Regions from separate parts of the Mesorhizobium abyssinicae genome, predicted to be linked through region 2. Evidence: riboswitches for the same ligand, from Rfam matches in the RefSeq annotation. Region 2 holds a riboswitch; each other region holds the start of a gene.
The links. A riboswitch is a leader RNA that binds a small molecule or an ion and turns the genes downstream of it on or off. The one in region 2 is predicted to bind cobalamin.
Positions count from the first base shown of each region.

Region 1: linked by a shared signal. The riboswitch ahead of metE (5-methyltetrahydropteroyltriglutamate--homocysteine S-methyltransferase) and the one ahead of PU724_RS24065 (DUF1636 family protein) in region 2 are both predicted to bind cobalamin.
Region 3: linked by a shared signal. The riboswitch ahead of PU724_RS10330 (aromatic ring-hydroxylating oxygenase subunit alpha) and the one ahead of PU724_RS24065 (DUF1636 family protein) in region 2 are both predicted to bind cobalamin.

Region 1 covers NZ_JARAKC010000032.1:39,080-49,255, reverse strand. Annotated here, with positions in the region: gene PU724_RS31480 (DUF982 domain-containing protein) at 597-899, opposite strand; gene PU724_RS31475 (hypothetical protein) at 1,078-1,284, opposite strand; partial or broken gene PU724_RS31470 (Mu transposase domain-containing protein) at 1,752-2,119, opposite strand; partial or broken gene PU724_RS31465 (IS630 family transposase) at 2,434-2,667, opposite strand; cobalamin riboswitch at 2,971-3,170, shown strand; gene metE (5-methyltetrahydropteroyltriglutamate--homocysteine S-methyltransferase) at 3,268-5,613, shown strand; gene PU724_RS31455 (cytochrome-c peroxidase) at 5,851-6,906, opposite strand; gene PU724_RS31450 (hypothetical protein) at 7,096-7,530, opposite strand; gene ggt (gamma-glutamyltransferase) at 7,612-9,315, opposite strand.
Region 2 covers NZ_JARAKC010000013.1:62,998-73,173, reverse strand. Annotated here, with positions in the region: gene PU724_RS24095 (precorrin-3B C(17)-methyltransferase) at 1-98, opposite strand, end outside; gene PU724_RS24090 (precorrin-2 C(20)-methyltransferase) at 95-853, opposite strand; gene PU724_RS24085 (precorrin-8X methylmutase) at 850-1,482, opposite strand; gene cobG (precorrin-3B synthase) at 1,485-2,942, opposite strand; gene cobN (cobaltochelatase subunit CobN) at 2,939-6,502, opposite strand; gene cobW (cobalamin biosynthesis protein CobW) at 6,520-7,557, opposite strand; gene PU724_RS24065 (DUF1636 family protein) at 7,560-7,988, opposite strand; cobalamin riboswitch at 8,027-8,232, opposite strand; gene PU724_RS24060 (winged helix-turn-helix domain-containing protein) at 8,262-9,461, opposite strand; gene PU724_RS24055 (NADH-quinone oxidoreductase subunit A) at 9,784-10,149, shown strand; gene PU724_RS24050 (NuoB/complex I 20 kDa subunit family protein) at 10,140-10,176, shown strand, end outside.
Region 3 covers NZ_JARAKC010000003.1:490,429-500,604, forward strand. Annotated here, with positions in the region: gene PU724_RS10300 (nucleotidyltransferase family protein) at 1-1,103, opposite strand, end outside; gene PU724_RS10305 (glycosyltransferase family 2 protein) at 1,103-1,780, opposite strand; gene PU724_RS10310 (glycosyltransferase family 2 protein) at 1,780-2,532, opposite strand; gene PU724_RS10315 (serine kinase) at 2,529-3,575, opposite strand; gene PU724_RS10320 (PqqD family peptide modification chaperone) at 3,612-4,040, opposite strand; gene PU724_RS10325 (FAD-binding oxidoreductase) at 4,189-5,289, opposite strand; gene PU724_RS10330 (aromatic ring-hydroxylating oxygenase subunit alpha) at 5,308-6,555, opposite strand; cobalamin riboswitch at 6,678-6,880, opposite strand; gene PU724_RS10335 (DUF680 domain-containing protein) at 7,389-7,595, shown strand; gene PU724_RS10340 (DUF680 domain-containing protein) at 7,666-7,875, shown strand; gene PU724_RS10345 (DUF680 domain-containing protein) at 7,981-8,220, shown strand; gene PU724_RS10350 (ABC transporter ATP-binding protein) at 8,311-9,423, opposite strand; gene bglA (beta-galactosidase BglA) at 9,457-10,176, opposite strand, start outside.

The DNA of each region.
Region 1 (10,176 bases), on a different contig from region 2:
CCATCGCGGAAGAGCCGGGTTGGCTTGCTCCCGGCGGATGCCGGCAGGGGTGTTCGGACCGCGCCAAGTAGCTATGCGCAGATGGCCGAGATTCAATGAGCGGCGTCCTAAATCTCAACGCTGCGTAGAATGCGCGCTTCGAGCGCGGCTGCGACGAAAGCTATCTAGCGGCTGGTGGATGGGTCTTACCGCATAACACCTGCAGGCAGGTACCCATCGTTATTCTGCGTTTATCGGTCTCATGATGCAGATCTCGGAGCAAAATAGCGGCTGCGTCATTGACGTCAACGCGATTCGCTCCAAGCTGCGGCGGCTAACCTGAACAACGCCTGGCCTCTCAGCCGATCAAGCCGGTCATCTCTCCCCTCCTCCACGGCAAACAAGCCCGGTCGCGTTTATTTACTACCCGAATGCGACCGCTGCATCTACGCCGCCGAACCTAGCCAGCAAGCGATCGCCATGAGGGTTGCGTGCGATCTGCGGTTTTGCAGTCGGTGGTGAGTACCTGCTTCTCGTTCGTGTGGTCTAGCTGTGAAATCTGGACACACTGCACTCTTTGACGCGCCTTGCGCCAGTCTCAACCCCGTCGTCGAAGTCTACACCGGCACTTTTCCACTGCCAGATCTGCAGGCGGCGATCCACTGCATCGCGGAGGTTGGATCTTCCAATATGGCGACCCGCTTCGCAAAGCCAAAAAAGGCATTTTGCGCCGTGCTTACCGGCTTGCGCCCGTCGTATGCATCGTAGCATGCTCTCAGGGCGGCTTCGTGGATCAGGTCTCTGCGATCTGCCGGCCATTCATTGAGAAAATCGATTGCATCCGCAAGGCCGGCAATCTCTTGGATGATGTGCGTAGCCCGCTTCACGAAAAGGGGGCTGCTGAAAACCTCAGCGTTCATTCGTTCCTCCAACCTTCCAAATAAGCCAATTTGCGTGAAGAGGCGCCGCATCGACGCGGCGACCATGGCACAATGTGTTGTCAGGGCGATGACGGTTCACGAGAAAGATCCGCGATTGCGGCCGGGTAGCGATCCGCAACATCATGCATGGCTTGCTTGCTATGAAACGCGGCCGTCATTATTGAGCTATAAAGTGATTCATCACCGCCGTTCTAAAGTGCGCAAGAGCGCGCGCCGGCACTGCCAAGCGTGCCCGCAACAAAGCCGCAGCCTGACCGGACTTTTCAGGCTCGACTAAGCGGATCCGGCACGATTTCGCACTTGCGATAAAAAATTTGTGCATTGCAATATCAGTTGCTATCGGTATGGTCATGTTGTCGGCCATCTACTCCTCTCGGCCATCTACTCCTCCCAGATGAGGTGCCGACGTTGAGTGGGGCGCACCTCCTCCCGCGTCTCATTCGAAATAGAGCCCGCTGCCACCTCCTCCCGGCAGCGGGCTTTTTCTTTGTCTGAGGCGCGATTTCGGTTGGGCCAACGCATTTGGCTAAGCGAGGCGAATATTCCGAACTTCCAGGCCTTTCTTGCCCTGCCCGCATTGGACAAACACCTTCTGCCCCTCCATGCGTCCGGCGAAGCCTTGATAAGCGTGCGCTGGAGCAGCGTGTCCTCTGCTTTGGGGTCCTTGACGCAGTCTGCGACCAGCTTGAACTTGGCGTTCAGCAGGTAATAGGGCCACACGCGCGCGCCGGATGCTCAGTCCTGAGCGGGTCTGCGCGGTGGCATGAACGAAGACGTCCTTCTCACCGTTTCAGGAGCAATGAAGCCGAAACCCTTTTCGCAATTGTACCACTGCCCCTGGCACAGGGCATGATCGCTACCATCTGGCCGCATGACGGATGATCACACAGCCAGCCAACACCACGACCTGGACGCTCTCGCCGATCAGGCGCCAGGGCACTGAGTAGCTGTTAGTATCCAGATCGATCGCACAGTCGGCCTGGACCTTGCGGATCAGGTCCTGCAGGTGCCCAACGGCGAGCTGCCGGAAAGCGCGCGGAGCGCTCGAGCTTCAGCGGCAAAACGTTCCACGGGTGCAACGCCGGTTGTTCTCCCTGGTCGGCAACCTCGCGCGTCCACCGATCCAGATGCGCCTCGAACGCCGCCCAGCTCTCGAACCGCCGGCCGGCGTTCGCGTTCTTCTTGACGTAGCCGACCCGCGTTCGTCTTTCCCCTCTGCTTCGTCTGGGGCAGCTTTGTTGCGCCCTTGAACGCGCCAATCCTGACTCCGCCTGGGATGGCGTGAAGCAGAACTGCAGGCCGAGCACCTCGCGTCTGGAGCGAGCCGCCCGGCGCGGCCATGAAGCGTTAAAAGTAAATCCTCACCGAGCTTGAACAGAGATGCCAGTTTGCGTGCTTCTACCCCTTTTATTGCGTTAGGTTGCCCGAAATGAACTGCATCTGGAATCGGATATAAGCCGAGTACGAGCGCGCGGCTGGCCCCACCTTGGCACTTCTTTTCGAGCAGTAGTCGCTATCCATAGTAGTGGATTGAATCCAACCCTTGGTGCCCAGGTTTGACGGCGGCGATGATTTTGTCCGGGTCGGCGGTCCAAGTGAAGCGTTTGGGTTGTCGGATTATGCTCGGCGAGGAAGCGGTTGATGGCCCCTACAGGAGGACGACAGGTTGAAAGCCGCCTCGCTTGAGGCGTCGCTTCGACAGCGCGGTGAAGAAGCCCTCGACGGCGTCGAGCCAGACACACTGCGTTCGCGCCCCAATCGGTCCGACCAAAGGCGCGGCTAACGACCCTTGCGCGGCCGGGCCGAACCGCCGTCTGTCACAGTTCTGCACAGCGCGCCCATTTGTCGATTTGGCTCGGTCCCTGCAGCAGCCAAGGTCTGCTTCATGTAGCCAATCTGCCTTCTCGCGTGCCGCATTAAACATATTCACGATCCGAACGCCCCTTGTTCGACCCTCACGCGACTTGGAAATCACTGCGATAATACAAATGCGTTCACATAATGACATAAAGATTTCTTTATGCGCGGTTGACAAGAGAGCGCACTGCTGTGATTGTGTCCAAGCCATGGTTCTCCGTACGGCGCAGCCGCAGCGGAGCTAAGAGGGAAGCCGGTGCGATGCCGGCGCTGCCCCCGCAACTGTTAGAGGCGAGCCGACCCCACTTATGTCACTGAGGCGAACAGCCTCGGCAAGACGGGTAGAGGCTATGACCCCCGAGCTAGGAGACCTGCCACGGCGAACTATTGTCCACGGGCGGGGTGTCTCGGTGGCCGCTGGCAGCCCGGCGTTCGTACCGGCCTAATGGCGCCTTCGTTGTCCCCCACGCCCCAACCATCGGGGTATCGCATGACTCTCTCTCAGCAAATTCCTGTAGCAACGCTTGGTGTGCCGCGTATCGGTCGCAGGCGGGAATTGAAATTCTCAGTTGAAAGCTATTGGTCCGGAAAATCTTGCGCTGCCGAGCTTCTCGCGACGGCAAAGGCGCTCCGTGCCGCGAGCTGGGAGGAGCAGCGCGATCGCGGTGTGTCGAAAATCCCGTCGAACGACTTTTCGCTCTACGACCATGTACTCGACACCGCCGCCATGGTCGGCGCTGTGCCGTCCCGCTACGCATGGAATAGCGGCGAGGTCCCACTCGACATCTATTTCGCCATGGCCCGTGGCAACCAAGGTCAGACGGGGAATTGCGACTCTGGTCGGGAGGATGCGGCTTGCCCTGCCCTAACCGCGATGGAAATGACCAAATGGTTCGACACCAACTATCATTACATTGTGCCGGAACTTGACGACGATCAGGCGTTCACACTCTCGTCGACCAAACCGGTTGATTACTTCCTCGAGGCTAAAGCCCTGGGCATTCATACACGCCCGGTCATCCTTGGACCGGTCACTTTTCTCAAGCTGGCGAAGTCACCTGCCCAAGGTTTCAATCCCCTCACGCTGCTGCCGCGGCTTCTGCCCGTCTACGAGCAACTCCTGCGGAGGTTGAAACTTTCGGGAGCCGACTGGGTGCAGATCGATGAGCCAGCGCTTGTGCTCGATCTAAACCCGAACGAACGAGCCGCACTTGAATTTGCCTATGGGCAGCTGTCGAAGGCCGCGCCCGAGCTGAAGATCATGCTGGCTACTTATTTCGGGCCGCTGGGGGACAATCTCGAGACGGCGATATCGCTGCCTTTGGCCGGCCTGCATCTTGATCTCTCGCGTGCTCCTGAACAGTTGGAGACGGCTGGTCGGCTCGCGCCTAAGGATCTGGTGTTATCGCTTGGCTTGATCAATGGCCGCAACGTCTGGCGCGCGAACCTCACTGCCATTCTCGACCGCATCAAGCCGATCGTCGCGGGCTGGCCGTTGGACCGAGTCGAGATCGCGCCTTCGTGCTCGATGCTGCATGTGCCGATCGACTTGCGTATGGAGACGGTACTGGATGCGAACATCAGGTCGTGGCTCGCCTTCGCGGCCCAGAAGACCGACGAGCTGGTCATCGTGGCTCGGGCTTTGTCCCAAGGTAGAGATGCCGTGGCTGGCGAGTTGAAAGCTTCTGACGAGGCTGCCTCGACTCGCGCAACATCCACGAAGGTCCATGACCCGCTCGTTGAAGGGCGGATCGCCGACATCAACGGCGCTATGAAGCAACGAAAGAGCGCATTTGCCGACCGTTCCAAGGTCCAGGCCAGCACGCTCGGCCTGCCGCCGTTCCCTACGACGACCATTGGATCCTTTCCGCAGACGCCTCAGGTGCGCAAGGCGCGGTCCGCTCACGGGAAGGGCCATCTCAGCTATGTCGATTACGAAACCTTTCTGAAGAAGGAGACCGAGGCTGCTATTCGCTGGCAGGAGGAGATCGGGCTGGACGTGCTGGTGCATGGCGAGTTCGAACGAAACGACATGGTACAGCATTTCGGCGAGCAACTTTCCGGCTTCGCCTTCACCGAACATGCCTGGGTGCAGAGCTATGGGTCGCGCTGCGTGCGTCCCCCCATCATCTTCGGCGACGTATCGCGCCCCAATCCGATGACGGTGCGCTGGTGGCAATTCGCCCAGTCGCTTACGCAAAAGCCTGTGAAGGGAATGCTTACAGGCCCGGTGACCATTCTCAATTGGTCTTTTGTTCGCGATGACGTACCCCGCTCCGAGGTCTGCCGCCAGATCGCGCTCGCTATTCGCGATGAAGTGACGGACCTCGAAAGATTCGGCGCAAGGATGATCCAGATCGACGAGGCCGCGTTTCGCGAAGGCTTGCCACTGCGCAAGTGCGACTGGAAGGTCTATCTCGACTGGTCGGTCGAATGCTTCCGGATCGCTTCAACAGGTGTAAAGGACTCGACTCAGATCCATACCCACATGTGCTATTCGGAGTTCAACGAGATCATCGACGCGATCGCTGAGCTGGACGCTGATGTAATTTCGATTGAGACATCGCGCTCGGCAATGGAACTGCTGGACGCCTTTACGAGCTCTAAATATCCGAACGAAATCGGTCCCGGAGTCTATGACATCCACTCACCGCGCGTTCCGGAAGTCGCCGAGATTTCGGCCCTCCTCATGCTTGCCCGCGAGCGCTTGTCTGATGGTCACCTTTGGGTAAACCCCGACTGTGGCCTCAAAACACGCAATTGGGAGGAGGTCCGCCCTGCCCTCCTGAACATGGTCGCTGCAGCACGCGCGCTCCGGGAGAGAGTGGAGGTCTGAGGCTTTGCCGAATTCTCGTCATGTGGCGAGTCAACGGCTAACGCTGCCTCGAATCCCGCGAAAACGCCTCGGCTCGCAGAACGTCCTGGCAACATGATGCCATCGCGACGAGCAGGCGACGGAAGCGCCGTCTGCGCGTTTAGATTAGATCAGGGGACTTGGTGGAAGCCGAGTGGCCTCCCTCTCAGTGATGGTTCGCTATTACCGTTTTTTGCGACTTTCCGAAGCTCAGGCCATTTATTTTCCTGAAATCCGCGACACAGGTCGAGGCGTTGTCGCGGTTTCGGCCGGTAAAATGGGATAGACGACGTTGGGCACCCTTCCGGTCAACGCGTTAAGGAAGGCAACGAGCCGGTCGACTTCTTCTGTCGTCAATTCTTCGCCGAGTTGAGTCTTTCCCATGATGGCCACGGCCTGTTTCAGATCCCATACCTTGCCCGAATGAAAATACGGCGCGGTGAGCGTTACATTGCGCAGCGGCGCCACGCGGAAGACATAAGAATCTTCGGCTTTATTGGTGACCGCCAATCGGCCCTTGTCATTTTCCGGCAGGATGTCAGCGCTGGGCCTTTCAACAAGGCCGAATGGGTAGTAGCCGTCCCCGCCAACGTTGACACCGGCATGGCAGGACGAGCAGCCTTTGTCCATGAAAAGTGCCAGACCCTGTTTTTGTTCGGTTGTCATGGCGGCGTCATCACCATTGAGGAAATCATCGAAAGGGGCTGGCGTGACCAGTGTCGCCTCGAAGGCTTCGATTGCCTTGGTGAAGTTTTCGAAGGTGACGCGATCGGCTTCATCCGGGAAAGCTGCGTTGAACCACTCGACATATTGCGGCATCGACTTGAGCGTGGCGACGAGTTGATCCGGTGTGTTGGCCATTTCGACAGCGGCTTGCACTGGTCCCTTGGCTTGGGCCTTGAGGTCTTCGGCGCGACCATCCCAGAACTGCGCGATGTTGAAGACAGCGTTCAAAACCGTGGGCGCGTTGCGCGGCCCTTTTTGCCAACCATGGCCGATCGAAGTCTCACGGTTGTCGTCGCCCCCAGTTGCCAAGTTGTGGCACGAATTGCATGAGAAGACGCCTGATGCCGAGACGCGTGGATCGAAGAAGATTGCCTTGCCGAGAGCGATCTTCGCTGGGGTAATCGGGTTGTTGGTGACTGCCGGTGTGATAGATGCTAAAGGCTTGAAAGTGGCCAGAGCGGTTTCTCTGAGGTGTTCGGGGATCGCTTGATCAGCAAAAGCGGCGGCTGCGGGCACGGCGATAGCCATCGTAGTCAACAGGACTTTCATAGACGATCTCTCTGCGTGGTGTACGCATCCACTTTGGGGTATGCGGTTCGTGAACGCCCTGCGCTAGATCAGCGGCGGGAGGAGAATCGGGTCGTCTGACACCGTTATTCCGCGACAGCGGCGCAAACGGCAGGGAAGGGAACCGCCTTTTTCGATTGGATCTCAAAGAGATGCTTGAGGCACCTATCGTCAGCTCTCGTTACGAAGCAGCATCTGCTCGACCTCAAGGGTGCTGCTGAATGCTCTAAAGTTCATTCGTTCCCCGGTCCATTGAACCTTCATTGTGGAACCTCCGCTTACAGACTTCGCCAAAATGGCAGTATCTATTCTTGCATACAACTCATGCGCGTCAAATTCAAAACAACTCATGGGAGAAAGACCTATGATCCGCACGCTCGCAATGGCAGCCTTCCTTCTTATAACCTGCGTCTCGTCTTTCACGGCCACTCCAAGCGAATTCCGAGATGAAGCAAGGATTTCGACTTCGCGCGACTGGAAAGCTTCTGCGGGGTCCGGGATAATCGTTAAAAGTAAATCCTCACCGAGCTTGACAGAGACGATCAGTTTGTGTGCTTCTACCCCTTTTATTGCTTTAGGTATCCCTAAATGAACTGCATCTGGCAATCCCTAAGGCAGATCGAGGAACCGTTCACCCACGTCGTCAAACGAGATGGTCTTCAACCGGCTGCCACCCCGCCAGTGTGGTCATGTACCGGGCGCTTCTGATCCGGGTTTGAAAAATGCGCCGGGCCGCGCCAATCCGCCGCCGAGCCCGATTGGCATACCGTCGGCGCGCCAGCATGCGGCACCAGTCATTGTGCCGTCCGCATCAAACTGAATCGCGCTCATCCCGCCGCCAACGCTGTTGATCGCCGCCACATTGTGACCGCGGTCGCGTAATGCCGCTAGAGCGCCTTCGGGGAACGAAGCCTCAACCTTTACCCTATAGCCTCGCGTCCAAACGCGCGGCGCCTCTACCGCCTGCTGCACGCCCATGCCATGATCGATCAGGTTCGACAGCGCCTGCACTATGGAGGGGAAGATTGCCGGTCCGCCAGGCAGCCCGATCGCGTAGCGTAGCCTGCCGCCGCGCAGCACCATCACCGGTGATATTGACGAGGTGACGCGTTTGCCGGGCGCGACCGAGTTGGCGCGGCCTGGACGCGGATCGAACGCTACCATGTAATTGTTGGGGATCATGCCGGTTCCAGGTACGATGTACCGGGCACCGAACGAATATTTGATCGTCTGCGTGCTGGAGACGACGTTGCCGAACCCATCCGCCACAGTCAGATGAGTGGTGTGCGCGTCCTCACTAGCCGCTCCCCCTGCGCCCCATGAATGAGCACGGTCCATCAAGATGCGCGCCCGGCGCTCTGCTGCATAGTCCTTGGATAGCAGCTTGCCGATTGACTCCTGGAAAATCGCCGCGTCGGCGAACGCCGCTGACCGGTCCGCGAACGCGATCTTCATCACTTCGGTAAGCAGGTGCAGCGTGTCTGGCGTTGCGAACCCAAGCGCGCCGATCTCGTAGCCCTCCAGGATATTCAACATCTGAATGATGTGCAAAAGCCCAAACGATGGCGGCGGCGGCCCGAGAATTTCATAGCCTCGATAGAGTCCCCGCAGCGGCTCGCGATCAACGGTGCAATAACCGGCCAGGTCCTCAATTCTCAGAAAGCCGTTTTCCTGAGCCATGTGCTCTGCACAATGACGTCCCAGTTCACCGCCATATAGAATGTCAGGCCCGTTGCGGCCGATTGCTCGCAGCGTCTCCGCATAATCGCCGTTCACCAGCCGAGTCCCGGCTTGGATAGGCATACCGCCGGGCAGATACAACTTTGCAATTTCGGCATCACGGGCGAGATCGGCGGCCGCCCCGGAGACACATTCTTGTAGAAAAGGCGTCACTCGAAAGCCGTGCGAGGCGTAGCGGATCGCGGGCTCAGTGACGTCGGCCAAAGATAAGGTACCGAACCGCCGCAGCGCCTCGCACCAGCTCAACAGCGCGCCGGGAACCGCAACGGACGTGGGGCCGACGGCGTTACGGCGGCCAATGGTCTCCGTCGATTCGGGTGCGGCGTCCGGATCGGGCGTATAGATGGTGGGGGTGCTCGCGAGTGGTGCGGTGCACATGCCATCAAGCACGTAATGCGTCCCGTTTCCGAGGCGGATGTGCGATATGCCTCCACCCAGCACCCCGACCATCATTGCCTTTACCACCGAAAGGGTGAATAAGGCTGCGATCGTAGCGTCAATCGCGTTGCCGCCGCTGGCCAGCATTTCCGCCCCCGCCGCAGAAGCGAGCGGATGATTGGTCACCACCATGCCTCGCGAACCGATCGCCGGTTGTTTTTCACAAGTGAAAATGGAATCGGCAATGGAGCGCCAGTTAACATTTTGCATCATTCAACCTCCAACTTAGGAATTGCAGCAACGACACGGTTACGTTGTCAGAGTTACGACAGTTCGCAAATGTGACAGCAGTGTTAGCGAAACGTCCAGCGGACCACCCGGCGAAAGAATAAGCGGCAGCGGTTGGTGTGCGCAGATTCAGCACGTCGGTACAGAAGATCCCGAACAGGGAGTCCTCGGCGATGCCTGAAGGCAACCAGAGTGTTGACGGTCAGTAGATCGACAATTCTCGACGCCTCTTCCGCTCGCTCAGCAGCATTCTTGCGCAATTCCCGTTTGCTCCGAGTTGTAACAACCGCATAGCTGGCAAGGCATAGCCAGTTAGCCCTGTCCCGGCCGGCTCTGGCGGCGCGCTTCGCTTCATATCGGCGCCTTCCTCACACTTTCAGTTGAGATAGCATATCCAGCAATTTTGAACTGTAAGGATTCTGTGAAGTTATTTGCAGGATCTGTTTGACTTTGATTTTGCGCCGGCGTGGAGCATCTCGGTCGAAATCCTACTGTGCGAGTTTAGGACGCCTCGCGCCGCCTCTCCCGCACCGCGCGCACCATCACGTACCCACGGCCGTTCGACCGGATTAAACTCGTCAGAGACATAGAGACCGGGGAGACCGAGCGACTCGAAATGGTAGTTGCGTAGGGCCCGCCGGGTGTCTTGACATGGCCAATCCGGTCGGTAACGGCGGCAACCGCGGGCCGGAGCTTTGGTACGCCATCAGGGCGCAGTTCCTTGTAGCGGTTTTTGCCCGTGAATCCGCACCATGTGGCCCATGAAATGGAGAAGAAGCGCCGGAGCAGCATCCTGGAGAAACGGAATCTTCAAAGTAATGGAAAAGGTGACGACCGGCCTACCCA
Region 2 (10,176 bases):
TAGAAGAACTTGGCCTCGGACACGGCGCGGCTCGCTTCCGGCGTAACCTGATCGGCGTTGCCGGGACCGAGGCCGATGACGGTAAGGCGGCCGCTCATGCCTTGGCTCCGGCAGCACCGGGACGGGCGGACCAGCCGGCGACCAGCACGATGGCGAAATAGGGGGCCTTGTCGTCCGGCTTGTCGGCTAGCCGCATCGAGACGCTGCCCGGCATGGTGCCGCGCTCGACATAGACGGCCTTGGCAAGCTTGCCGGTCGCCTGCAGCGCGCGGCGGATTTTCGGCAGGTTGCGGCCGACCTTCATGATCACCGCTGCGTCGGTGTCGGCCAGCCGCCGCGTCAGCTCGAACTCGCTCATCGTGCCCGGCAGGACAGTCAGCACGTCGTCGCCCTGGACGATAGGCAGGCCGGTCGCCGACCAGCAGCCGGACATGGCGGTGACGCCGGGGATGACCTCGGTCGGGAAGCGATGCGCGAGGCGCACGTGCAGGTGCATATAGGAGCCGTAGAACAGCGGGTCGCCTTCCGACAGCACGGCCACCATCCTGCCGGCGGCAAGATGCTCTGCGACCGCCTCCGCCGACTCCTCGTAGAAATCGGCGATCTGCGAGCGATAGTCGTCGTGATCCTTGTCGATCTCGGTCGTCACCGGATAGAGCAGCGGCAGCTCGATCATATCCGGCCGGAAGCGGGCCTCGACGATGGCGCGCGCATTGCTGTTGTTGCCGCGCTTGGCGAAATAGGCGACGACGTCGGCCTCTGCCAATGCCCGCGCAGCCTTGAGCGTCAGTAGCTCGGGATCGCCGGGACCGGTGCCGACGCCGACGAGGCGGCCTTTTACAATCGCGTTCACAGGCCGGGCCTCGCCAATGCGTTGAGGGCTGCGGCGGTCATGGCGCTGCCGCCCAGCCTGCCGCGCACGATGGCGTAGGGCACGCCATAGGAATTCTCGGCCAGCGCGTCCTTCGATTCGGCGGCCCCCACGAAGCCGACTGGCATGCCGATGATCGCCGCCGGCTTCGGCGCGCCGTCGCGCAGTTTTTCCAGCAGATAGAAGAGCGCCGTTGGCGCGTTGCCGATGGCGACGACCGAGCCGGCGATGCGCTCGCCCCAGAGGTCGATTGCCGCGGCCGAGCGGGTGTTGCCGATTTCTTTCGCGATCTCATGCGTACGCGGATCGCGCAGCGTGCAGATCACCTCGTTGCCGGCCGGCAGGCGGGCGCGGGTCACCCCATGCGAAACCATCTCGGCGTCGCAGAAGATCGGCGCGCCGGCGGCCAAAGCGGTGCGCGCGGCGCCAACGAAATCGCCGGAGAAGACGAAATGGCTGGCGGCCTCGACCTGGCCGCAGGCATGGATCATGCGGATCGCAACATCGGCCTCGGCGTCCGAGAAGCGCGACAGGTCGGCCTCGGCGCGGATGATGGCGAAGGAGCGCTCATAGATCGCCGTGCCGTCGTGGATGTAGTCGTAGGCCGCCATGCTCATTCCTGTCGGTAGATTTCGGCGATGCCGGCCGCGCCAAGCCTTGTGAGGCAAGCGGCGGCGGTTTCGCCTCGATGTCGTTGCGCGCGGATCGCTGCAAGGATGCCGCTTATGCCGCGCGCGGCGTCATAGCCCGGCCTGTATCCGGCAGGAAGAGCCTTTGCCGTCCCGCCAACGACAAGTCCGGCTCCGTTTTCGTCGCCGACCAGTGTGAGGGCGGCCAAGCCGGGATGCGCGCAGCCTTTGGCGCAGCCGGAAACGTGCAGGCTGAGCGAGGCGTCGAGGAGGTCGCTGTTTTGCGCCGCGATGGTTTCGGCGATGGCACGGGTGGCGATGCGGCCGGAGGCGCAGGCCGGTGTGCCGGGGCAGGCAGCGATGCGGGTTCGCGGATCGGCGGCGTCGGTGACGAAGCCGAGGGCGGCGGCGGTGGCTTGCAGCGAGGTGCCGGCGGATGGGGCGAGGCCGAGCAAAAGCATGGCGCGGCCGGGGGACAGGCGGATCTCGGTGGTGCCGAGGCCGGCGGCTTGCGTGGCAAGTTCGATGAGCGATTGTGCTGGCATGCTGCCGTAGGGCAGGCCGATACCGAGAGCAAAAGTGTCGCCGGCCAAGGGGAAAAGGCCGATAGGTTTGCGCGAGGCCCCCCCCTCTGTCCTGCCGGACATCTCCGGGGAGATTACGCTATCGCCAATGGGTTCGCTAATCTGCAACGTTGGAAATGGGGAGCCGGCGTCGACGCTGCCAATCTCCCCCCTTGAGGGGGAGATGTCCGGCAGGACAGAGAGGGGGGCGACAGAGTGCCAACTTGCGAGTGAATTAAGCTGCCGCTCCGACAAGTCGCGGGTATGCGCCTCACGGCCTTTTTCCGCGACCATCCTGAGTGCCGCCACAGTGATGTCGCGTGCAGCATCCTCGTCGGCCGTCGCCAGCGGCATTGCATTGCGCGCGTCTCCGACGACAGACAAACTCCAGTGCACGGCCGCGTCGGCCCGCACCGCCTTCAGCCTTACGTCGGCCGTCACCGCGTCCATCGCCAGTTGCCCGCCGCCGTCGACAACCACCGACACCTTCGGCCCCAGCCGTGGCGTCAACCCGGCCTCTTCGACGGCCGCCCTGATCCGCTCGGCGAGCGGGCGCGGATCGGCAACCTCCTGTGGGTCAATACCCGCCAGTGGCCCGGTCTCCACCGGCACGCCGGTGCGCACGGCAATGCCCAGCGCATCCACCTCTGCCGCCAGCAGGCGCGCGCTTTCCGCCGTCAGGCCACGGATCTGCAAACTGCCGCGCGCGGTCACTTCCATGATGCCGTTGCCGTGGCGCAAGGCGGATTCGCCGAGTCCGATCAGCGACTTCGGGGTAAGTCCTCCAGCGACCGGATTGAGCCGCACCAGCAGTCCGTCGCCGGTCTGCATCGGGGCGCTGAGTGCAGGGCAGGCGCCACGGCGCGAGAAGGCGTTCATGCCGCCACCTGCTGGGCTTCGGCGATCAGCGCGGCGAGATCGTCGTCGATGGAGTTCCGCAAGGGGTGCCAAAGGCCGCGCCGTCGCGCGGAGAGGAAGCGTTCCGCGATCACCTTCGCGGCAGCCGGGTTCTCGCGCAGGATGAAGGCGCGAACGTCTGCGTCACCCAGATAGGCATCGTGCACCGCCTCGATCAGCGCGCCCGATATGGCATGCGTGGTCTCGGCAAAGCCGACGAGGCGGTCGACGGTCTCGGCGAATTCGGAGGCGCCGCGCGGGCCATGGCGCATCTGGCCGGCGATGAAGCGCGGGTTGACGGCGCGGGCGCGGACCACTCTGGCCACCGCATCGCCGACCGAGCGCGGCTTCGGCTTTTGCGGGTCCGTGGTGTCGAGCACGATGACGTCGGCATTTTTGCCCAGTGCTGCCAAGGCGGCCGAGAACCCGCCGATGAAGGCGACGTCAGCCGAACCCTCGAGGATGTCGCGGCCGGGGTCGTCGCCGGTGTGGACTAGCAGGTCGGCCTCGGCGATGCGGCCCTCGAAGGCGCCAGGCGCGGAAATCGCTTCGCCATCGGCGCCCCCATAGGCATGCGAGGTGGCGTCGAGATAGGCGCGGCCGATTTCCTCGCGTGCGGCCCAGTCGCCGCGCGACAGCAAATCCTCGACGCCGGCGCCGTAGGTGCCGGGCGAGGTGCCGAAAATGCGCGGGCCGATCGTGCCCTCGGCGCGGGTTGCGGCAGCGAGCGGGTTCTCGGAATCGTCCTCGTCGCGGCTGGCGACGGCGGTGGCGGCGGCGTCGATCAGTGCGATCTGGGCCGGGAACATGTCGCGGAACAGGCCGGAAATGCGCCAGGTGACGTCGACGCGCGGCCGGCCAAGGGCGGCTGGCGGCAGCACTTCGATGCCGGTGACGCGGCCGGTGGCGCCATCCCATTGCGGCCGGCAGCCCATCAGCGCCAGGCCTTGCGCGATCTCCTCGCCGCCGGTGCGCAGCGAGGCCGAGCCCCAGAGGTCGATGACCAGCGAGCGCGGCCAGTCGCCATGCAACTGCATGTAGCTGCGCACGACTTCTTCCGCCGCCGCCTGGCCAAGGTCATAGGCGGTCGGCGTCGGCATGGTGCGCGGGTCGGCGGTGAACAGGTTGCGGCCGGTCGGCAGCACGTCGGAGCGGCCGCGCGCCGGCGCGCCGGCCGGTCCGGCCTTGATGTGGCGGCCATCGAGCGCGGCGAGAAGGGCCGCTTTCTCCGCTTTCGCGCTTTGGGTGCGCAGCGAATCCGCTTCGCCCTCCGGCGCGCGGCCATAGACATGCAGCCCGTCCTTGACGGCGAAATCCTTGAGGTCGCAGAGCCAGGCGTCAATGCGGCGCAGCGCCTCGTCCGGCGCGTCGGTCCTGGCGACGCCAGCTTCGGAGGCGAGGCCGGTCTTGCGCGCGGTCTCGACGATCAGCCTGGCCAGGCGGTCGCGGCGGCGACGGTCGAGCCCGTCGGCCTGCGCATATTCGTCGACCAGCCGCTCGAGGCGCTGCTGGTTCTCGTCCAGTCCGGCGCCGGTCAGCGGCGGCGGCAGATGGCCGAGCGTGACGGCGGCGATGCGGCGCTTGGCTTGCGCCGCCTCGCCGGGATTGGAGACGATGAAGGGATAGATGACGGGCAGCGCGCCGGTGACGATCTCGGGGAAGCAGATATCGGAGAGCGCGACCGTCTTGCCCGGCAGCCATTCCAGCGTGCCGTGCGCGCCGACATGGATGAGGGCGTGGACCCCGAGCGATTTTTGCAGCCAGAGGCCGAAGGCGATCAGGTCGTGGCGCGGGGGCAAAGTGGGGTCATGGTAGTCGGCGCGGCGGTCGACTGAGCGGCCACGATCGGGAGCGAGTGCCACGGTGACGTTACCGAAGGTCGCTGCGCGGAAGAGGAAGTGATTCTCGGCGCTTGCCTGCGAAGGTAGGCGTTCTGTCGCCCCCCTCTCTGTCCTGCCGGACATGTCCGGCAGGACAGAGAGGGGGGCCTCGCGCAGACCTATCTCTTCTACCTGCCCCCACGCGGCTTCAACCGCTGCCACTGCTTCTGCCGGTACATCCTTTGAGAAGCTCTGATAATCCTTCAGTGATAGCTGTTCGCCACCCACCTCCAGCGCATCCAGCAGTTCCCGCGGCGATTGCGGAATCCCGTCAACCGCATAGCCCTCCTCCTTCAGGTCATGCAGCATCGCAAGCACGCTCGACGGCACATCAAGCCCAACCGCATAGCCCGTTCGCCCCGCAGCGCTCGGATAATCCGGTATCAGGATCGCCAGCTTGCGCTCGGCCCGCTGGCTCCTCTGCAGGCGAATGAACGCCGCGATGCGCTTGGCGACCTGCGCGACGCGATCGATCTCCGGCCGGTTGGCGAAGGCGCGGAAAGCCAGCGCCGGGTCGGTTTCGCTCTCGCCCTTGAACGAAATCGCGCCGGCCAGGATGCGGCCGTCGAGTTCCGGCAGCACGACATGCATGGCAAGGTCAGCGGGTGCCAGGCCGCGCTGGTTTTTCTCCCAGACCTCGCGTCTGGTCGTGGCGACGATGACCTGGAAGACCGGCACGCCTGCACGGTCGAACAGGGTTTCCGCGCCGGGTTCGGCGCCGGAGGCGAATGCGGTGGCGGTGACGATGGCGGCCGGGTTCAGTGAGGCGAGGGCGTTCTCGACAAAGGCCAGAGACGCCTGATCCTTGAGGCTCGAAACGAAGATCGGCACCGGCGCGATGCCTTGCGCGTGCAGTGCGTCGACCAGCGCATCGATCGGCGCGACATCGGCGGCGAGCAGCATCGAGCGGTAGAAGAGGATTGGGATGACAGGCGCATCGTTTCCCTCCCCCTCGAGGGGAGGGTGGTCCGCAGGGCCGGGAGGGGTCGGGACGACTGGGCTTAACGTCTCTCCCTGCGGTCGTTCTTCAGGGTGTCGGCGCGTGTCGCGGAGGACCCCACCCCCGGCCTGCGGCCGGACCCTCCCCTCAAGGGGGAGGGGGACGACGCCGTGGCCCGGCTGATAATACCCTGCCTTCGGCACGCCGACCGGCTCGGCAACCGCCTCATCCGACCCAGCCAGCCGCGCCAGCCTCTTCACCAGCGCTGTCATATTCGCAGGCCCGCCTTCGCGGAAATAGCCGAGCAATCCGTCCAGCTCGGCGCGCGGCAGGGTCGAGGCCTCGATCAGCCGCAGATCCTCGTCGTGACTTTCGCCGGGCAGCAGCGCCAGCTTGATGCCGCGTTCGCGCGCGACCGTGGCGAGCTGGTCGCAACCGTAGCGCCACCAGTCATAGCCGCCGAGGATGCGGACCAGGATGACCTTGGCGTGGCGGGCGACGCTGTCGATCCAGAGGTCGACCGACATCGGATGGCGGAGATCGCGAAGTGCCGCCAGCCGCATTGAGGGCAATCGTTCCGCGTCGGCCTTCCACGCCGCAGCCAGTCCGGAAAGATCGCTGTCGGTGAAGGACAGCGCCACGACATCCGCAGGCATCTGCCTGAGATCGACAGGCTCGGCGAGATCGTCGAGCGAGGCGGATGTGGTGGTGAGGATGTGCATCTTGGTTCGGGTTTGCCTCAGCCGGCGAGGATACGCTCGATCGCCGGGCGGTTCAGCCCCTTCAGGCCGATGACGACGAGGCGCGAGCGGCGATCGTCCTCGGCCGTCCAGGCGCGGTCGTAGTAGTGGTTGACGCGCGGGCCGACGGCCTGCAGCAAAAGCCGCATCGGCTTGCCGCCGACCTCGACGAATCCCTTCACGCGCAGCACATTCTCCTGTTCGGCAGCGGTGGCGACGCGTTGTGCCAGTTCATCCGGATTGGCGATCGACGGGATGTCGATGACGAAGGAGTCAAAATCGTCGTGCTCGTGGTCGAGCTCGTCATCGTGATGGGTCTTGCGGTTCTCGATGTCGTCCTCGACGGCGAGGCCAAGGCCGAGCAGCACGGACGGGTCGACCTTGCCCTGGGCGGTCGGCACGACCTTGACGGCGCGGGCCACATGCTCGCCGATGACGGCGTTGGCGCGCGCCGAGCCGGCGGCGTCCATCAGATCGCTTTTCGACAGGATGATCAGGTCGGCGCAGGCGATCTGGTCCTCGAACACTTCTTCGACCGGATCGTCATGGTCGAGCGAGTCATCCGCCGCGCGCTGTGCCTGCAGCGCGTCCATGTCGGAAGCGACCCGGCCGTCTGCCAGCGCCGGGCCGTCGACCACGGCAATGACGCCATCGACAGTGACGCGGCTCTTCACGCTCGGCCACTGGAAGGCCTGGACCAGCGGCTTCGGCAGCGCGAGGCCTGAGGTTTCGATCAGGATGTGATCGACCTTCGGCGTCCGCGACAGGATCTGGTCGAGCGCCGGCACGAAATCGTCGGCGACGGTGCAGCAGATGCAGCCATTGGCCAGTTCGACGATGTTTTCCTCCGGGCAGGTGTCGACGCCGCAGCCTTTTAGGATCTCGCCGTCGATGCCGACATCGCCGAACTCGTTGACGATGATCGCCAGCCGCTTGCCTTTGGCGTTCTCGAGCAGGTTGCGGATCAGCGTCGTCTTTCCGGCGCCCAGGAAGCCGGTAACGACGGTGCAGGGAACACGGGAGACGGATGCGGTCATGGTCAGTCCTTCAGCAGGTCGAGGGGAGGGATGCGGGCAACAAGGCCGCGCTTCAGGGAATCGGGCCGGCCGCGCCACGGGATGAGGCCGTCGGTCGAGGTGGCGAAGAGCTTTGCGCCAGCAACGAGGTCGGCGCCGCTGGTCGCTGTCAGGTCGCCGAAGACGTAGCTCCAGCAGCCGTCACGCAGAAGCGCTGCGCTTAGGCGACGCTTGCAATTGCCGAGGCATTCGACAGTGCGGATGCGTATGTCCTGGCCGGAAGCAGCCCGGCGCGTGTCCTCGGCGAGCAGCGCGCCTGCGCGCGGATGGGCATCGGAACCCGTTTCGTCGCGGCAGGACGAGCAGACGATGACGGTCACGCCCGCCAAGGCTTCGCCGTCGTCGGACGGTATGTCCGCTCTATCAGCCGGAAAACTGCTGTCGCGCTCCAAATCAGGCTCCTTGCCCGGAAAACCCGCCAGGCGATCGGATTCATCTGTCTCAGACGGCAGGTCTCCTGGCTCGCGGGTCATCGCCTTGGTTGCCGCCTTCCCGGGACCATCCCAGTGGTTTTCGGCCGAGGCTCATCGCTTACAGTTGCGGGGACAGCCGCGGAATTGGGATTCTCGATCCCGCACCGCATTCCCTCTTGGCTCCTCCCTTTGCCGGGAGAAGACCGTCTGCGGCGGATTTAGGCTTACGGGTGTGGGCCTGTCAACGCACGTCTACGACGCGCTAAGGCCTGCCAGCGCCGGGCCGAGGTCGCCGGCCGGCGTCACTTCGATGCTCTCGAGGCCAAGCCAGCCCTGCATTCGCTTGAGCTCCTCGAAGAGTTCTGCCGCAGTTTCCGGCGGCGTATCAGCCTCAGCATAAGCGGCGTGGACGCGCAGCACGCCAGCCGGGCGGTCGGCACGGAGATCGACGCGGGCGACGATCCGGTCGCCGAGCAGGAAGGGCAGCACGTAGTAGCCGTATTGGCGCTTTTCGGCCGGCGTGTAGATCTCGATGCGGTAGCGGAAGTCGAACAGCTTTTCCGTCCGCGTGCGCTCGAAAACGACGGGATCGAACGGCGCGAGCAGGGCGCGCGCCTCGATTTTGCGCGGAAAGCGGGCGTCCTTGTGCAGGTAGGCGGGCTTGTCCCAGCCTTCGACCCGCATCGGCAGCAGATCGCCCATCTCGACCAGTTCCTCGATGCGGTCCTTCGTGTCGCCGGGGGCGAGGCGAAAATAATCGCGCAGGTCGCTGTAGGTGGCGATGCCATGCGCGCGGGCGGAAATGCGAAGCAATTCGCGATGCGCGTCCTCGACGGAGGGAACCGGCAGATCGAGCACGGCCTGCGGCAGCACGCGCTCCGGCAAATCGTAGTAGCGCTCGAAGCCGCGTCGGTAGGCGGTGGTGATGCGGCCGGCCCAGAACAGCCACTCGAAGGCGTGCTTGGCCGCGCTCCAGCCCCACCAGCCGCCATTGCCCTTGTGGCCTTCTATGTCGGAGGCGGCGATCGGCCCGCGTTCGGCGACCTCGTTGTAGACGTCGTCAATCATCTGGCGCTGCTCACGGCCCCATTTCGCCAGGCCGAGATACATTTCCTCGCCCTGTTCGGCGCGCTGCATGCGCCAGCGCAGCAGCGGCCAGGTCTCGACCGGCAGGAAGGAGGCCTCATGCGCCCAATATTCAAAGACGGTGCGCTTGCGCGTGAGCGCGGCGTTGTCGAGCAGGGAAAGCGGGTAGGGGCCGAGGCGCGAATAGAGCGGCATATAGTGCGCGCGCACCACGGCGCTGACGGAATCGATCTGCAGCAGGCCGGTGCGGGACAGCACGCGGGCGAGGTGCCGGCGGTCCGGCGTGCCGCCCGGCTGCGGGTCGGTGAAACCTTGCGCGCCGAGCGCGATGCGCCTGGCCATGGCGAGCGATATCTTTTCCTTCATCCAGAAGCCTGCCCTGATCCGTTGGCCATCCCTGATTCCGGTCATGCTAGCAGGCAAATGGCGGGAGATATGTCAGGAGAGAAAAGTGGAGTAAAAAGCGAAGGAAATCAAACAGGAGCGGGTCGGACCAGTTTCTTCCGATCTGGCGTCCAGCGCCAGGTTTTGAACAAGGTTTGACTTGCTTCGCCGAAAGCGCTGCGCTAACCCTCGCCGCGTTGCAGCATAGGCCCTTAAAACGGTTCAGCGGTGAATCTGTCACGCTTCCGCAATAGGATCGGTTGCTGTAATCAACGTGGATTGACCGCCAACGGAAAGCCGCAGCATGAACGCACTTTTGAGTTCGTATCTGCCCATCGTCCTGTTTATCGGCGTGGCGCTTGTCGTCGGCCTGGCGCTGCTTGCGGCGCCGTTCCTGGTGGCCTACCGCAACCCCGACCCGGAAAAGCTTTCCGCCTATGAATGCGGTTTCAACTCGTTCGACGACGCCCGCATGAAGTTCGACATCCGCTTCTACCTGGTGTCGATCCTGTTCATCATCTTCGATCTGGAAGTGGCCTTCCTGTTCCCCTGGGCGGTGTCCTTCTCGAAGATCGGCATGCTCGGTTTCTGGTCGATGATGGTGTTTCTGGCGGTGCTGACCATCGGCTTCGCCTATGAATGGAAAAAAGGAGCGCTGGAATGGGATTGAACGACAGTTCAGGCACCCTCGTCGCGC
Region 3 (10,176 bases), on a different contig from region 2:
CCTGCTGCCGCGGCTTTGCCGCGCCAGACGACGTCGGGCTCGGCCTGCCGCAATCTTCCCTTCTTGCGCTGCAGCCGAAGCTGCTTGGCAAATCCGCGCGACAGCCAGGTCAGCCCGCCGAAGTCGGTGCGCGGCTTGGCCTGCAGGACGGACGACCAGCGCGACATACCGCGGCGGTCGGCCATCTCCATCACCCGTGCCAGCACTTCGTCCGGCACCGCAATGCCGATCTCCAGCGCGAGATAGGACAGCGCCACCGCGGCGGCGACCGCCAGGCCGCGCCTGGCGGCAATGTCGAGGAACACGTCCCAGTCGACGTCGGCGCCTTCGATGGCCACCGCGCAGTCGACCAGCCAGTCGCTGTGGGTGTGGGCGTCGAGGCCGCCATGCGCGATGGCGAGCGCAATGCGGTCGGCGGGCGACGGCACCAGCGCGGCGACGCCGCTGAACTCGGCCGGGACCGCCCGCCGCCAGATCGCGAGGTCGTCCTCGGCGCTCTGCTGCGAGCCGTCATAGGCGAGCTGGTGCAGGTCGATGTCGCCGTAATTGCCCTTGTAGAAATTCATCGAGCGCAGCGATGCAAGCCTGGTCCTGAGATATTGCGGGCTGACGCCAGTGGCGATCTGCCAGTCGCGGCCACGCAACGCGTCGAAGGCAATTTCCATGTCTTGCGGACGCACCAGTATGTCGATGTCGTGCGCGACGCGGCCGCGCTGCGCCGAGACGTTGACGGCAATGCGGCTGGCGCCCTTGATCAGCATGACGGCGCAACCGGCATCGGCCATCGCCTTTAGCACCGGCTCGGCCTCGCGCATCGCCATGCGCGACTTGGTCCACAGCATCTTCTGCAGGCCGACGAGCCGCGGATAGGCGGCGTGGCCGGCGAGCTTGCGGCCGAACCGGTCGGAGATCGCCGCGAGCAGCCGATGCTCCCTGAACGAGACATGGTCGATGTCGTTGTCGTCAAGCCAGCCTGCCGCGCGATCGCGGGCGGCATTCTCGTCGTGAAGCAGAGCCGCCTTGAGCAGCTGGTCGAGCCCGCCTGTGGGCCAGGACCAGCCATAGTCGGGAAAGCGGCGGCCGATAGCGCGGATCCTGGCCATCAGCCGGAGCCCTGCCTGTTTTGCGCCCGGCGCAGCATCGCCGCTCGCACCACCTCCAGATAGCCGCGATCGCGCGCGGCATCGCGCCCATAGGACAGGCTGCCCGGCCTGATACGCCTGAGCGCCAGCACCTCATCCAGCATGTCGAGGGCGAAGCCCGCTTCGCGCACCCGGGCGATCCAGTCGATCATCTCGCCGCGGCCGCCCGGCGGGTCGACGATCGGCCCGACGGCCTCAGTGACCTCGCGGCGGATCACCATCGTCGTGCGCGACCAGCCAGGCGTCGCGGGCGGGTCGGGCAGATCGGGCTGGTCATGACGGAAATTGCGCTGATGGGTGAAGACGCCCGCAGTTTGCGGAGACCGTTCGAGATAGGCGAGCTGCGCCTCGATCTTGGTCGGCAGCCACAGATCGTCGGCGTCGAGCGTGGCGACAAACGGCGTCGACAGCGCCGCGATGCCTCGGGTGGTTGCGCTGCCTGGCCCGGCATTGTCCTGCCGCAACAGCTTGACCGGAAGATCGGCGCCGACGATCGCGGAAGCGAGGTCATCGGTCGACCCGTCGTCGACGATCACGACCAGTTCCGCCCGAACGGTCTGCGCCGCCACCGATTGCAGCGTCTCGGCTATTGTGGTGCTGGCATTGAAGGCCGGAATGACGACGCCATATCCGCTCATCACATGAACCGCCAGTCGGTCAGCTTGTCGAGTTCGAAGATGCCCTCGATCGGCCGCAGAGACGGGTTGGCCCTGCGCCGCTTCATCGATTTGTATATGGCGCGCAGGAACTCGCGCGACTGGACATCTTCCTGCTTGGTCATGTTGCCGGGATGCCGGCGGTAATAGAGCGCCACCGTTTCCGGGAGCACATAACGGGGGCCGATCTCGAAGCCGCGAAGCAGATAGTCCGTGTCTTCCGCCTGGGCGAACTCCTCGTCGAACCAGCCAATGCGCTCGACCAGGCGGCGCGAGAAGATCGCCGAGGACAGGTGGATGCCGCGGACGGTGATGCGGTAGCTGTCCGCGGCCGGCTCCAACCGCTCGTCATCGATGTTGTCGACCAGCATCATTCTCGAATAGCTGAGCTCAAGGCCGGGATCTTTCCGGAACAGCTCGACATCGGCCTCGAAACGCCCGGCCGGCGAGATGTCGTCGGAATCGAGGAAAGAAACCAGCTCGGTGTCCGGCTTGAGCAGCCTGAGCCCGGTGTTGCGGGCCCGGGTCACGCCCGCGTTCTGTTGCTGGAACAGGCGGATGCAGGGGCTCTCGCCAATCATCGAGCGCACGGCGTCGGCTGAACCGTCGGTCGAGCCGTCGTCGATGACGATGATGTCGAGATCGGCGGCGTCGCATTGCCTGAGCAGCGAACGCAATGCCGGGACGACATAGCGCTCGCGGTTGTAGACCGGCATGATCACGCTCAGTTTCACGAAGCGCCCCGCGCGAGGAAATCCGCAATGGTGCCGGCGATCTCGCCGGGATCCGTGCCCAGGGACAGACGGTAGCACGGCAGCAGTCGGGTAAGATCGCTGAAGAAGCGAAAGCCGCTTTCCCGCTCGCCCGGCATCTGCGCGATCCCCGACGGCGCCAGCGCAATCATGGCGTCCCTGCGCGACATCGGCATGATCGAGCTTGTCCCACCAGCGCCGATATGTGGCACCATCAGCGCAACGATGTCCAGCGTGCCGGGGATCGGCCTGGAGGCGATATCCCCTATGTGGAAAACATGCTTGCCTTGCCAGTTGAGCGGCCTGTCGCTGCCCAGTCGGTCTTTCAGTCCGAGCCGGGCAAATCCCTTCGGGTCCTGCTTGAGCACCGAAAATAGCGGCCGGGCGATCACGCTGCTCGAAAGATCGACCAGCACATAGTCGTCGCCGACACTGTCGAGCCCGTTGAGCAGCCCGGCTACGACCGTGCCTGATTTTCCGGCGCCGCCGGCGCCGGCGAGCAGCACGCCGCTGCCGTCGGCACCGAGCGTGCCGGCATGGGCGAGCCGCATGCCGCGCGCGCCGTATTCCCAGTGCAGGAAGGCGCGCAGCGGCGAACCCGTTTCCCACGGCGGAAAGGCATCCGCCGCCCGCATCAACTGCACGCCGACGCGCCGCTGCGGATCGTAGACCTGCCAGAAATCGAGATCGTGAAAGTAGTGGCCGCGCAAACCGGCGCCGGCGAGACGCTGCGCGAAACCGTGTTCGGTGAAATGCGCGTCCCCCCATCGTGCCGGCTCGGGCATGCCGCCAATGCCGGGATGGCCTACGAAAATGCGGCAAGCGGGCAATCCCGGCTGATCGTCCCCGGCCTCGACAAAGGCATGGCCAAGCGCGTCGGCCAGCGCGCCGGGCTCGAGATGCACGGTCAGTTCAAGGGCGGGCAGGCGGACTGTCCGCGTGACCGGAAAGAGCGCCGCGTCTTCGGCGGCCGCGATGAGATAGCGGGCGTAGTCCGGCAATGTCTCAAGGGTCACACGCGGCATGGTCTATCCCGGCTCGGCCGACGTGCTGCCGATCTCTCAGGATGCCTGCTTGACTGCCGGCCAGCCGAGAGGCTCCTCGACCTCGTGGATCGGGTCGACGATGATCAGGTCGGCGAGATCGTCATGGACGCTCACATTGAGCGGCTCGTTTGCCACCGCAAGTTCGGCAGCCAGTTCGTCCGGCAGCGGCTGCGCCGTGCCATCGGAAGGCACCAGCAGTCCGAGCTCGACCAATTGCGCAATGAAGGCGTCAAGCCCGGTCGCGCCGGTCGCCGCTGCGCCGGCTATCGATCCGGCCAGCGCCTGCGCACCGACGCCCGAAGACAGCGCCTGCCAGACCCGGCTGCCCGAATCGGAGAACCCGAAATACTTCCCGCTCGCCAGATCAAGCACGACAGCTTCGCCGTCGAAGGATTCGAAAACGATATCCTTGCTCGCGACTGCGTAGACATTGGCTTGCGGCATTGTCCCTGCCCCACTTCATGGCTCGCGCAAGCAACCGCCTTTGCGGCGGCCGCTCTCCCCGAGGAAGGCCTGTAAACACTCGGTTCTGGCTTGGCAAGACGACGGACACGGCAGGCCGCTTGCCATTCTTGGGGTCTACGCGGCGGAATCAGGCCTCGATTTCCAGCCGCGTCAGCGGCCTCGAGCAGCAGGCAAGGATGAAGCCGTCGTCGATCTCGTGATCGAGAATGCCGCCATTGTGGCTCATCGCGACCTCGCCAGAGACCTTCCTGACCTTGCAGGTGCCGCAGAGGCCGAACTCGCAGGCGGCCGGGATCCTGACGCCCGAGGCGCGCGCCGTCTGCAGCACGGTCTGTCCGGCAAGGCATTCGGCGTCGACGTCGGAAAGCGAGAAGCGCACCGGCGTCGCGGCCTCGACGGGGGTCTCGACGCCGCCGTCGCCCGGCAGCGCGAACGGCGCCGGCACTTCCTCCACCGTCGGCGCGGCAAAGCTTTCCTGGTGATACCTGGCCATGTCGAAGCCCGCCGCCTCCAACATCTGCCGCACCGCGCGCATGAACGGGTCGGGGCCGCAGCAGAATATCTCGCGCTCGCGGAAGTCGGGAGCGAGCAGCGGCAGGCGAATGGCGTCGATGCGGCCCATATGACCGAACCAGCCCTCGCGGCTGGAGCGTTCCTCGATCATGAAGCCGAGCGACAGGCCGGGCATGCGGCTGCCCAGCAATTCAAGCTCCTTGCGAAAAATGATCTCTTCCGCCCTGCGTGCGCAGTTGACGAAGCCGACATCGGTCCAGGGCGCGCAGTCGTTCAGCCAGCGCAGCATCGACATCATCGGTGTTACGCCGGAGCCGGCCGAGATGAACAGGTACTTGGCCGCCGGATGGCTGTGCAGCGAGAAATCGCCGGCCGGGCCATAGGCCTTCACATGGGCGCCGGGCTTGAGATTGTCGAACATCCAGCGCGTGCCGATGCTGCCGGCCTGCGCCTTCACCGTCACCGCGATCGAGAACGGCCGCGAGGGCGATGAGGACAGCGTGTAGGTGCGCATCAGCGGTCCGTCGGCGACCGGCAGTTCCAGCGTCACGAACTGGCCGGGCTTGTAGCGGAACCAGGTCTGGTTGTCGGAGCGGAAGGTGAAGGTCTTGACGTCCGGCGCCTCGTCGCTGACGCCGATCACCTCCAGCACCTGCAGCCGGTCGTTCCAGGGCGCCATCTCGTCGAGATGGCGATAGAGGGCGAGATCCGTCATCGCGTTCATCCCTTCACCTCAAGCAACGCTGCGCAGCGCCGGCCGGCCGCCTTCGGCAAGGCGCGGGCCCATGAAGGAGGCGTACCATTCGACGAACTGGATGACGCCGCCCTCATGCTGCTCCGAATAGGGGCCGGGCTCATAGGCCGGCGAGAGGATGCCGAAAGCATTTTCCTCGACGATGCGGCGATCCTGGTCGTTGGTCTCGGTCCAGACATGGGTGAGTTCGGCAAGATCGTAATCGACGCCTTCCACCGCATCCTTGTGGACCAGCCATTTCGTCGTCACCGCGGTTTCGGTGGCGCTGATCGGCAGCACCCGGAAGGTGACGGCATGGTCGATCAGGATATGGTTCCAGGTGGTCGGATAGTGATAGTGCATCAACGTGCCGATGCGGTCCGCCGAGACGCTCGTGGAAAGGTTCTTCCTCACCGCGCGCTTGCCGCTCATCGTGTAGCTGACGGCGTCGCGCAAGAGCGGCGCGCGGGTGGCGCGATACTGTCCCGCCGGGTCGATGCGGAACTTGCTCGGCAGGCCCGCCGCCTCGCATTTCGCCCAATGCGCCTGCATCTCGGGATCGCTTTCGGCACCATGCACGCCGGTCACCGTCGGCGCCTCGGGGAAGGTCTTGCAGAGTTCGGGATGGTTGCCGGCGCAATGGTAGCACTCGCGGTTGTTTTCCCAGACCAGCTTCCAGTTGCCCTTCTCGACGATGGTCGATTCGAAAGCGACCTTCGCTTCGCTCAACCGATGCGGCAGGAGATAGGGTTCGATCATGGCGCGCATTAGCGCGAAATCGGCGGGCTCCTTCGCCAGGCAGATGAAGATGTAGCCGCCGACGCTTTCGCAAGCGACCGGCTTCAGGCCGAACTGGCTCTTGTCGAAACCATCCGCCATCTGGCGGGCGAACAGCAGCCTGCCGTCGAGCTCGTAGGTCCATTGATGATAGGGGCAGACGAGCTTCGCCGCGGTGCCCTTCTCGGCGTTGCAGACGCGGCTGCCGCGATGGCGGCAGGAATTATGGAAGGCATTGACCCTGCCTTGCTGGTCGCGAACCAGGACTACCGGATAGTCGCCGACCTGCGCGGTGATGTAGCAGCCCGGCTTCGGCAATTCGCAATCGTGGCCGATGAACAGCCAGTCGCGGTACCAGATCAGCTCCATGTCGAGCTTGAAATAGTCCGGGTCGGTATAGAAAGGCTGTTCAAGCGAAAAGCCCGGCCTGCGGCCGTGCAGCAGCCTCAGCATGTCGTTGCGCGCATCCATGTCCTGTCCTCGCGTTTGTCGCACCGCTTCAAGGACTGAACTGGTGGTGATTGAGAAGAACGACCGCCGCCGGCATGGCCGGGCACGCACCATTCGCCTCTTGACCGCCCACCGCGATCAGTCGAGTTCAAGTATCCCTGGCTGGTTTCCGGGCTCTGGAGTGCCCTGGCGGGCGGTCGCGGCACCTTCCCAGGCCGATGGCCCAGTGGTCTCCCGTCGCGACTTTGAACTCCACCACCGTTGCGGGGGCAGCGCCGGGTTCTGACCGGCTTCCCAATTCTCCGTCCCGTCGTCACGGAGCGGCACCTGAGATGGTCTGATCTTAATCACGACAGCCGCCGCGCCATCGGCATGAAAACGACATCGCATCCATGCGGCGCGACACGACCCATGAAGCTGATATTGGCCCTGCAAGGCGACCGATGTCACACGCTGCCGCATGCGAATCGAGGCGGAGAAAACCGTGTTCGAATCGGCCCTGGGCGGCTCTGAATTGGTTAACAGTATAGAAAAGTGACTATTAGGAGATTCTAAAATCGAACCGAACGGTTCGTTTCTGTTGACAATGCGTGCAGGACGGTGTGAACGCAGATCTTCGGAATCGTCACTTGGCTCGATGGACGATTTGATCAACCAATTGATATTGCTTCGCATTTCGTCACGTGTAGATGGCCTTGGTACAATTTCAAGGTGCAGATTCATAGGCCAGACGGAAAAACTTCGTGATTGGAAAGCGGCCGATAGCTCTCCCACATCGGGGCTGTCCGAACGACGCGATTTCCTCCCAAGACACGCCGCTAGACGGACGGAAAAAATATACTGGAGTACCAAAAATGAAAAAGATTGCTCTTACTGCCGCCGCCCTTCTGGCCATTTCCGGCAGCGCCTTTGCTGGTGGCAGCGACAATTACGGTTCGAACGGTGCCAATCAGCCCGCCGCTGCCGTCGACAGCTCGTACACGGCTTCGATCGAGAAGTCGGAACCCGCCGCTCAGACACCGGCACAGGGCTCGGACCGCAACCTGTTCGGCAACAACTAACACACGATCCCTGACCCGCGGTGGGCAAGAGCCTGCCGCTCGGGATCGTCAGAAATTCAGGAGCACTAAAATGAAGAAGATCATCCTTGCCACAGCGGCCCTTCTGGCCATCTCGGGCGGCGCTTTCGCATCCGGCAGCGACAATTACGGTTCCAACGGTGCCAATCAGCCCGCTGCTGCCGTCGACAGCTCGTACACGGCATCGATCAAGAAGTCGGAACCGGCCGCCGAGCAGCCCGCCAACCAGGGCAGCGACCGTAACCTCTTCGGCAACAACTAAACCGACCGGACCGCGATCCCGGACCTCCGGTTCGGGTCGCGGCCAAACGGAAGCCGGACGCGGCGGCTGGCCCGCCGCTCCTACGCAAATCCAGGAGTACCCAAAATGAAGAAGATTGCTCTTACTGCCGCCGCACTTTTGATCGCCGCCGGCAGCGCCTATGCCCGCAACGACAATGTTGGTGGGACCGACATCAACAATCAGCGGCCGGCCGCCAACGTCGACACCACGCAGACGTCGTCGACGCGCGACACCAGCTCGCCGGTCTACAAGCTGCTGAACTCGTCGGGCGATGTCGAGAAGTCCGCGCCTCAGGGTAGCGACCGCAACCTGTTCGGGCGCTAACAGCCGTCCATCCCGGATCGGGATGGACCGGGCTGAAATAGCAAGAGCGGCGGGCACAGCCCGCCGCTCCTTTTTTGTCTCACGTGAAGGTCAGGCCGCCTTGGCTTCCGCCATATGAAGCGTGAAGGAGTGGCCGTCAGCGTCGAAGATGTGCAGGTCGCCGGGATCGGCGTTGAGCCGCAGCACAGCGCCGCGCTTGACCTCGACATTGCCCGGCAGTTTCGTCACCAGCGGCAGGTCGGCGCGGCCGATGTCGACATAGACGAGCTGGACCTCGCCGAGCTGCTCGACATAGTCCACCGTTCCCTCAAACAGATACTCGGTGCCGGTAGCGATCGCCAGGTCTTCCGGCCGCACGCCGAAACTCACCGCCGCACCATTCGCCGAGGCGGGTGTGGCGATCGGCACCGTCGCCTTGCGGCCGCCGACATGGCTGATGACGGTCGGGTCGCCGGCCTTTTCGATCTTCGCCGGCAGGATGTTCATGGCCGGTGAGCCGATGAACTGGGCAACGAACAGATTACCGGGCCGCTTGTAGAGCTCCATCGGCGTGCCGACCTGCTCGATGCGGCCTTCCTTCAGCACCACGATGCGATCGGCCAGCGTCATCGCCTCGACCTGGTCGTGGGTGACGTAGATCATCGTCGTGTTCGGCATCGATTCCTTCAGCTTGGCGATCTCGATACGGGTGGCGACGCGAAGTGCGGCGTCGAGGTTGGACAGCGGCTCGTCGAACAGGAATACCTTCGGGTTGCGCACGATGGCGCGGCCGATGGCGACGCGCTGGCGCTGGCCGCCCGACATCGCCTTGGGCAGCCGGTCGAGATATTTGGTCAGTTGCAGGATCTCGGCCGCCTGCCGCACCCGCTTGTCGATCTCGGCCTTGCTTTCCTTGCCGATCTTCATCGAGAAGGCCATGTTGTCGTAGACGGTCATGTGCGGATAGAGCGCGTAGGACTGGAACACCATGGCGATGCCGCGCTTCGACGGCGGCACGTCGTTCACGACGTCGCCGGCGATCTTGAGTTCGCCCGAGGTGATCTCCTCGAGCCCGGCGATGGACCTCAGCAAGGTCGACTTGCCGCAGCCGGACGGGCCGACGAAAACGATGAACTCGCCCGACTTAATGTCGAGGTCGATGCCGTGCAGGATGTTGAGATTGCCGTACGACTTCTTGACTTGCCTCAGCGTGACATCGGCCATGATTGTCCTCCCAGTGACGTCCGTTTCAAAAACTCAGTCGATGCGCCCGAACCAGGCGCCGTAGCCGCCAAGGCGGATGGAGCCGGCGCCAGCTTGGCCCGAAAAGCCGTGCCCGGGCAAGGGCTGCAGCGAGCCGCCGCCGAGATCGACCTCGGCCGGCTTGCTGCCCAGGTTGAAGACGCAGACGACACGCTCATTGCCCTCGCGGCGGGTGAAGGCGACGGTGTCGCCCGCGCTTTCGATGAAGTCGATGTCGCCCTTGGCCAGCGCCGGATGCTGGCGGCGGAAGGCGAGGAAGCGCCGGTAGTGCTCGAGCAGCGAGCTTGCATCGCCCTGTTGCACGTTCACCGCCTGCGAAAGATGCTTGCCGGGCACCGGCAGCCACGGCTTGGCCGCCGAGAAGCCGCCATTCTTGGCGGCGGCATCCCACACCATCGGCGTACGGCAGCCGTCGCGGCCCTTGAATTCGGGCCAGAAACGGATGCCGTAGGGGTCCTGCAGGTCCTCGAAGCTGAGATCCGCCTCGCCGAGGCCGAGCTCCTCGCCCTGATAGAGGCAGACCGAGCCGCGCAGCGACATCAGCAGCGCCGAGATCACCTTGAGATAGGCGGTCGGATCGGCCTCGCTGGCGGCCCAGCGCGAGGCCGGCCGCATCACGTCGTGATTGGAGAAGGCCCAGCACGACCAGCCGTCGCTGGCGACCTTGCCGAAGGCTTCCAGCACCGTGCGCACCTTGGCGGCGCTGATCTTTTC